Linked DNA regions of Desulfitobacterium hafniense DCB-2. The protein of the gene in region 2 binds, or shares a complex with, the protein of the main gene of each other region. Links are inferred from orthologs where the notes say so. Each region holds a gene or a part of one and is shown on either strand. Other genes may lie near its edges. The genes, in order: mfd and uvrA.

The links.
Region 1: the proteins of uvrA (region 2) and mfd are in contact, whole or in part, in a crystal structure (PDB 4DFC), measured with the Escherichia coli proteins. The link is inferred for Desulfitobacterium hafniense DCB-2 from one-to-one orthologs.

What each region holds. Positions count from the first base shown.
Region 1 is NC_011830.1:135,976-140,437, forward strand. The notes cover bases 209-4,359. They hold mfd (transcription-repair coupling factor), read left to right. Parts: upstream 209-565; coding sequence 566-4,159; downstream 4,160-4,359. Other genes in these bases: DHAF_RS25980 (hypothetical protein), read left to right, coding at 255-431; DHAF_RS00675 (peptidylprolyl isomerase), read left to right, coding at 4,198-4,359. In the rest of the region: DHAF_RS00665 (dimethyl sulfoxide reductase anchor subunit family protein), read left to right, coding at 1-185; more of DHAF_RS00675, read left to right, coding at 4,360-4,462. UniProt on the Escherichia coli protein: Couples transcription and DNA repair by recognizing RNA polymerase (RNAP) stalled at DNA lesions. Mediates ATP-dependent release of RNAP and its truncated transcript from the DNA, and recruitment of nucleotide excision repair machinery to the damaged site.
Region 2 is NC_011830.1:5,052,826-5,056,529, reverse strand. What follows is about bases 1-3,393. They hold uvrA (excinuclease ABC subunit UvrA), read left to right. Parts: upstream 1-370; coding sequence 371-3,193; downstream 3,194-3,393. In the rest of the region: DHAF_RS23595 (hypothetical protein), read right to left, coding at 3,539-3,704. UniProt on the Escherichia coli protein: The UvrABC repair system catalyzes the recognition and processing of DNA lesions. UvrA is an ATPase and a DNA-binding protein. A damage recognition complex composed of 2 UvrA and 2 UvrB subunits scans DNA for abnormalities.

The DNA.
Region 1 (4,462 bases), 4.9 Mb from region 2 along the record:
CGACCTTGATTTTAAGTTGGCTGTTCACCCTGGGAGGTGTTTTCCTGCTGTCTCTTTCCCGGACGGGCAAACTGGCTAAGCAAACGAGTTTCTTATATTTAGCCATGGCTGTTATCGTTGTGGGGGAAATCGCCGGCCGTTATCTCTTTTATGTTTCCGGTATCCCGATTGGCCTCGGTTTATAAAGTGATTTCCCAGCAGCCATGAATAAGCCGGCACCTCTCAGGCAAACCTATCCTGGGAGGTGCTTTTTCATGCTGGTAATGAGGGTGTGCCAGGTTTGTGATCAAGTCTTAGGAGAGATGGAGTTGGATGACTTGACCTCTGAGCGTCCCGACTCTATAATAAATATCATTGGGAATGTGGCGTATGCCCTTTGCCCGGACTGTATGAATGAATTGGAAGTCGGGGAGTACCGTCGTTTAAATTAGGCAGTACACAAGCCTTACGGCTCTGCGTGGGGTGAAATCTGCCTGTTCCTCCTCTTGTTCATTCTTGCACTTTTTCTGTTTTAATAACCTGTGGTTGGATAACCTATGGAATGATGCTTAAAACTTAGGCGACAATGGGGGTCCTCTTGGCGGATGTCCATGGTTTTGTGTTGCCTGAAAGGAAGGATTTTTTGAAAACCCTCAGCCATTATTTGCGTTTAGGCTTCGATATTGAGGCAGTGGACAAGGCGATATCCTATAAGGAATGGCCGCAAATGATCTATAATTTAACAGGAAGTCAGAAGCCTGCCTTTGCTGCCCAGCTGATCCAAAAGGGTAAGCCGGGGCTGATTATTACTTATTCGGAGGAGCTTGCGCAAAAATGGGTCAATGACTTGCGTTCCTGGCTTCCCGGGGAAGATGTGCTCTATTTTCCCTCCTCGGAATGGCTGCCCTTTGAGGTCCTGGGCAAAAGCCGTGAGACCACCATCGAGAGAATCCGGGTTCTCAACCGTTTGGCACAGGATAACCAATGTACGGTGGTCGTGCCGGCTTTGGCAGTGAATCAGCGGAGCTTTTCCCGCCGCCGTTGGCAGGAGTACATCCTGGAATTAAAGGAAGGGACATCCTATGATCTGAAAGATCTTGCCCAGAAGCTGAGCACGGCAGGTTACGAGCGGCTGGACGTGGTGGATGGGAAGGGTCAATTTGCGATTCGGGGCGGGATCATGGATATTGCTCCACTGGATGGGGAGCCTTTACGGGTCGAGTTTTTTGATGATGAAGTGGACTCCATCCGGGTCTTCGATCTGGAGACCCAAAAATCCACTGAGACCCTGAAAAGCGTTAAAATCCCTCCGGCCTTGGAGGTTGTGATTCGCCCTGAGGAATTGGAGAAGCTGGGCTGGGAGGTTCGGGCTCAGGCCAGGAAGCAAGCTGGACGCTTAAACCGCAGCGGTCGTTCGGATGTGGCCGAGCAGGTTATGAAACAAGCCCAGAGGATTGAAGAACGGTTGAAAACAGGCCGGGTGGATGAAAGCATCTATCCCTATCTGAGCCTTCTTGAGGAGCCCCTGGAGCCTTTTTTCTCACTGCTTTCTCAAGATCATTATGTCATTTTGGATGAGCCACTGCGGCTGAAAGAACAGCTGGAGTTCCAACAGAAGGAAAGGCTTGAGGAATATACCCAGGCTTTGGCCAAGGGTGAGGAATTTTATAGCCCTGAGGATCAATTTGTAAGCTATGAACAATTCCTGAGATATGGGGAAAAGCATCCGTTTGTTTTGATCTCCACCTTACCCAGAGAAATTCCCGGGGTGGCTCCGAAACGGATTTTCAATTTAAATGCCCGGCCTTTGACGGGCTTTATGGGGAAAACCGGGATTTTGGTGGATGAGATTGAGCATTGGCAAAAATCCGGCCATATTGTAAATCTTTTCGTTGGTGATGAAGAGCACGCAGAGCGGATGCTGCAAGGTTTAAGGGATCGGGGAGCTCTGGCCAAAAAGCATGAGCTCCATGAGCCGGTTCAGGAGGGCGGAGTCTATGTCTATTCATCCTCCCTTGATCAGGGGTTTGAGCTTCCCTTAAGCAAGCTGATTGTCCTGAGTGAGGCGGAGATTTATAAACGGGAGCGCAAAGCGGCCGTCAAGCGCAAAAAGGCCCCTGAGAAAACAGGGCAGAGGCTGCAATTTGCGGATCTTAAGCCGGGAGACTTTGTGGTCCATGTTCATCATGGCATTGGTCAATTTATGGGCATTGAGCGGATTGCCGTGGGGGGAGTGGAAAAGGACTATTTTTCGGTCAAATATGCCGGCCAGGATAAGCTCTATGTTCCCCTGGATCAGCTTAACTTTTTGCAGAAATATTTAGGAAGTGATGCGGAGACCCTGCCCAAGCTTTATAAGCTGGGGGGTTCCGAATGGAAAAAGGTCAAGGCCAAGGCGAAAAGCGCCATTAAGGAAATGGCCTTTGATTTGGTTAAACTTTATGCCCAGCGGGAGGCGACCAAGGGCTATGCCTTTTCTCCCGATAATGTCTGGCAGCAGGAATTTGAGGAGAAGTTCCCCTACCAGGAGACCCCGGATCAAATGCAATGCATCGTCGAAGTCAAACAGGATATGATGCGCCAGCGGCCCATGGATCGCCTGCTCTGCGGGGATGTGGGCTATGGCAAGACGGAGGTGGCCCTGCGGGCGGCCTTTAAGGCGGTTATGGACAGCAAACAAGTGGCGGTCCTGGTTCCCACCACCATCCTTGCTCAGCAGCATTTTAATACCTTTCAGGAGCGTTTTATGGGCTATCCTGTGAGCATCCAGATGCTGAGCCGTTTTCGCTCCGCCAAGGAGCAGAAACTGATTCTGCAGGGATTAAAGGAAGGCTCCATTGATATTGTGGTGGGGACCCATAAGCTGGTCTCAGATTCGATTAAGTTTAAGGATTTGGGACTTTTAATCGTTGATGAAGAGCAGCGGTTTGGGGTGGCCCATAAAGAGAAGCTGAAAACCCTTAAAGCCAATGTGGATGTCCTCACCCTGTCGGCCACACCTATTCCCCGTACCTTGCATATGTCTCTGGTAGGGGTGCGGGACCTCAGTATCATTGAGACCCCGCCGGAGGATCGTTTTCCCGTCCAGACCTATGTGGCGGAATTCCGGCCGGATGTGGTGAGAGAAGCCATTCGCCGGGAGATCCAGCGGGGGGGCCAGGTCTTCTTTGTCCATAACCGTGTGGAAGATATGGAGCAGGTGGTTCATTTCCTCAGCCAGCTGGTCCCTGAGGCCCGCTACGGCATTGCCCACGGGCAGATGAGCGAAAAAGAATTGGAGCAGGAGATGCTGGCTTTTCTGGAGCATGAAAGCGATGTCCTGGTCTGCACCACCATCATTGAGACAGGCTTGGATATGCCTAATGTCAACACCCTGATCATTGATGAGGCGGATCGCCTTGGTCTGGGGCAGCTTTATCAGCTGCGGGGCCGGGTAGGGCGTTCCAACCGGCGGGCTTATTCTTACTTTTTATATAAACCCCAAAAAGTGCTTACAGAAGTGGCAGAAAAGCGCCTGGCAGCCATACGGGAATTTACCGAGTTTGGCTCCGGCCTTAAAATTGCCATGCGGGACTTGGAGATTCGCGGGGCCGGGAATCTGATTGGAGCCCAACAGCATGGTCATTTAGCTGCCTTGGGATTTGAGCTTTATAGCCAGATGCTTAAGGAAGCGGTACAGGAGCTCAAGGGTGAGCAGGTGGAGGAAAAGATCGAGACCAGTATCGAGGTTCAGGTGGATGCCTATCTGCCGGATATCTATATTGGGGAGCGCCAGCTTAAAGCGGCTCTCTATCAGCGGATGGTAGCCATCGATAATGAAGAGGACCTCAGCATGATGATCGATGAATTGATTGACCGTTTCGGCACTCCGCCCCGGGAAGTGGAGAATCTTTTGAAGATTGTCCGAATTAAATGGATGGCCTCAGGGATGAAGATTGAACAGATCCAGCAGCTCAAGCAGCAGATGGTGTTCCGCTTTGCGGCTGACCCCGGCATATCCGGGGAAATGCTGATGACCATGGCGACCCAATCCCCCTATCCGGTTTCCTTTGGAACCACCGGCAACGGCAATCTTGAGATCAAGGTCCGTTTGCGCTCCGTTGTCCAAGAGGAGCTTTTAGAAGCGATCCATAAAGTGTTAATGGTATTTAATGGTATTGCGTCCAAAACAGCATCCTGATATAATTGCTTTTAACGGATGCGAAAGGGTGTGTAATAATGAGGAGTTTCCGTAAAGGAATAATTGCGGCATTAGTTTTGACCTTGGCCTTGACTGGATGTTCTTCCGCCGGCGGGGATCAGTGGGCTGCCAAAGTGAATGGCGAGACCATCACAGAGCAGGATTTTGCCGCTCGGGTCTCCAATGTACAAAAGGCCTATGAAGGCATGGGCATGGACTTCAGCACCGATCAGGGCAAAGAGGCATTAAATCAAGTGAAGAGCCAGGTTCTTGAAGCGATGATTGCTTCCCGGCTTGTCATAC
Region 2 (3,704 bases):
CTTGAACCAAGGGGTATTCCCTTTCTTCAGAGCTATTCTTAAGGGATCCTCAGAAACTGCCCAAGGATTTTGATTTACAGCAGAGAACGGATTTAAGCGAGCAGGTAAGCAATCTTCGTGAAAAGACTGCAGCAGAGTCGGGTTGGAAACAGGACGTTTCCAACCGCCCATTGATAACAAGTGCGAAAGCAGTGCTTTCGAGGAGCGATTTGGGCGGGCACCTGACGGAGCGGAGGTCTTGAGCGATTAGATTGCTCCGCGCAGCTTATGGAGTGAACGAGTAAAGCAAAATCCTGGAGAGGCTGCGTTTACAAAGTAATGCCCCGAAAAGCTTCATAAAACAATCTAATCTTTACCGAGGAGGCCCCCTATGACCCAGAACTTTATCAAAGTCCGCGGCGCCCGCGCCCATAACTTGAAAAATATCAATGTGGATATCCCCAGAGACCAGCTGGTGGTTGTCACCGGCTTATCCGGCTCCGGAAAATCCTCGCTGGCTTTTGACACCATTTACGCTGAAGGTCAACGCCGCTATGTAGAATCTCTGTCTGCCTATGCCCGTATGTTTCTTGGGCAAATGGACAAGCCGGATGTGGATTATATCGAAGGCCTGTCGCCGGCCATCTCCATTGACCAAAAAACGACCAACCGTAACCCCCGCTCTACAGTGGGAACGGTGACGGAAGTCTATGATTATCTGCGTCTCCTCTATGCCCGGGTCGGCCACCCCCATTGTCCCCAATGCGGCAGAGAAATCAGCCAGCAAACGGTACAGCAAATGGTGGATCAGATCATGGTCTACCCGGAACGCACCAAGCTGCAAATTTTAGCCCCCTTAGTCAAAGGGAAAAAGGGTGAGCATGTCAAAGTGCTTGAAGATGCCCGCAAGGCGGGATATGTACGGGTAAGGGTGGATGGTGAAAATCGGGATTTAAGCGAAGAGATTAAATTAGAAAAAAATAAGAAGCACTCCATCGAAGTTGTGGTGGACCGTATCGCTTTAAAGCCTGATAGTGCGGTCCGTCTGGCCGACTCCCTGGAAACGGCTTTGAAGCTGGGGGAAGGAAATGTCCTTGTGGACATTATTGATAATACGGAAATCCTGTTCAGTGAAAATTTTGCCTGCCCGGACTGCGGTATAGCCCTTGAAGAGATCTCTCCCCGCCTTTTTTCTTTTAACAGCCCTTATGGAGCCTGCCCTGATTGTACGGGCTTAGGGGCCAATCTGGAAGTGGATATCGACTTGATCATTCCTAATAAGAAGCTGAGTCTCGGCGAAGGAGCCATCGTCCCCTGGGCCAAATCCCAATCCAGCTACTATCCGGCCATGATGGCGGCGGTCAGTGAAGCCCTCGGTTTTACCATGGATACTCCCTTGGCAGAACTCTCTGAAGAGCAATGGAAGGGCCTGCTGTACGGCATTGCAAAGCCCATAAAATACACGTTTATGAGTTTCTTTGACGAGAAGCCGAAAATTCATTCAGGACCTTTTGAGGGGCTTATTCCCTTTTTTGAGCGGCGCTACAAGGAATCCACTTCCGATTATGTCCGAACTGAAATCGAAAGCTTTATGAGCGAGCATGATTGCCCTTCCTGCAAAGGAAAGCGCCTCAAGCCGGAGGCTTTAGCGGTGACTGTAGGGGAGCTATCCATCGATGATTATACCCGCTTGCCGATTACAGAAGCGTTGGAGTTTATCACCCAATTGCAGCTTAGTGAAAAAGAGCAGACTATCGCCCGGCAAATTCTCAAGGAGGTTCGGGAACGCCTGGGCTTCTTAGTCAATGTAGGGCTGGATTATCTTACCCTGCATCGGGCGGCGGGGACCCTTTCCGGCGGAGAAGCTCAGCGGATTCGGCTGGCCACTCAGATTGGTTCCAGTCTGACGGGAGTTCTCTATGTTCTGGATGAGCCCAGCATCGGCTTGCACCAGAGAGATAATGAAAAGCTCCTGACGGCTTTAAAGCATTTACGGGATTTAGGCAATACCTTGCTGGTGGTTGAGCATGATGAGGATACCATGCTGACTGCGGATCATATCATCGATATCGGTCCGGGAGCGGGAGCCCATGGCGGGCGGATTATTGCCGAAGGAAAGATTGAGGAGATCAAAGCCAATGTTGAATCCATCACCGGGCAATATTTGAACGGCACCCGGAGAATTCCTGTTCCTGCTGAAAGAAGAAAGCTCAACGGCAAGTGGCTGGAGGTTAAAGGAGCCCGGGAAAATAATCTGAAGAACATCAATGTCCGCATTCCTCTTGGCGTTTTTAATGTGGTCACAGGTGTATCGGGTTCGGGAAAAAGCACCTTGGTCAATGAGATTGTTTATAAGACCTTGGCCACCAAGCTTAATAAAGCGACGAAGCTGCGCGCCGGGCTCCATAAGGCTGTTGAAGGTTTGGAGCATCTGGATAAGGTCATAGATATCGACCAATCCCCGATCGGCCGCTCGCCCCGTTCCAATCCTGCCACTTACACTGGAGTATTTGATTATATTCGTGAACTTTTCTCCCATACTCCCGAGGCTAAAATGCGTGGTTATGCTACCGGGCGCTTTAGTTTCAATGTCAAGGGCGGGCGCTGTGAAGCTTGTAAAGGGGATGGTATCATCAAGATTGAGATGCACTTCCTCCCGGATGTCTATGTTCCTTGTGAGGTTTGCCGGGGAGCCCGCTATAACCGCGAGACCCTGGAAGTGAAATATAAGGGAAAAAGCATTGCGGAAATCCTGGATATGACGGTGGATGAGGCGGTGGAATTTTTCCAGGCTGTTCCCCGGATTTTACGGAAGATGCAAACCCTGCAGGATGTGGGGCTGGGTTATATCCGGCTCGGTCAGCCGGCGACTACCCTGTCCGGTGGTGAGGCTCAGCGGATTAAACTGGCCACTGAACTCAGCCGGCGCAGCACGGGCAAGACGATCTATATTTTGGATGAGCCGACCACGGGGCTGCATATGGCCGATGTGGATCGTTTGCTGGAAGTGCTGCACCGCCTTGTGGATGGGGGCGATACCGTCCTGGTCATTGAGCATAACCTGGATGTGATCAAGACTGCGGATTATCTCATTGATCTTGGTCCGGAAGGGGGCAGCGGCGGAGGCCGGGTGGTCGTTACAGGAACCCCGGAAGAAGTTGCCGCTTGCCCAACATCTTACACCGGCAAGTTCCTCAAAAAATATCTGAGCTGATCATTGAGTCCATACTGGACTTAGCCGCCCTTGGGTACCCGCCGCCTATAAAGGCGGGGGTCTTAGGGAGGGTTAGTTCAGTGATAACGATGAGTATGACTGTGAAAAATTAGCGGACGATTCCTCCAAATAGGTTATTAATATAAATAGGCCATAAGATAGAATTGAACTGCACTCCCATTGCTGGCAAATAACAATGGGAAATGCAGTTCAATTTTTTTGTATTGGACAGATATTCTCTGGTTCTTATTTTAGGAAGATGTCCTTTGGCGGTTTTTTTATACTGGGGATGGGGTTATTATAATCCGATAGTAACAGGTTGTAACATGGCTTGAGCGTCAGGGTTTATGCTTTAATAGGGACACGCTTAGTAAGATGACGGATGCAGCAGAGGATAAAACCGATAACTAGAACAGAACCGAGGAAGGAGGCTGCCATAGGAAGAGTGAGAGAGAGGAGCAGCCTTCCAAAGGGCAGGAAGACGCCTACAGGTGTTCCCCAAAAAGAACTA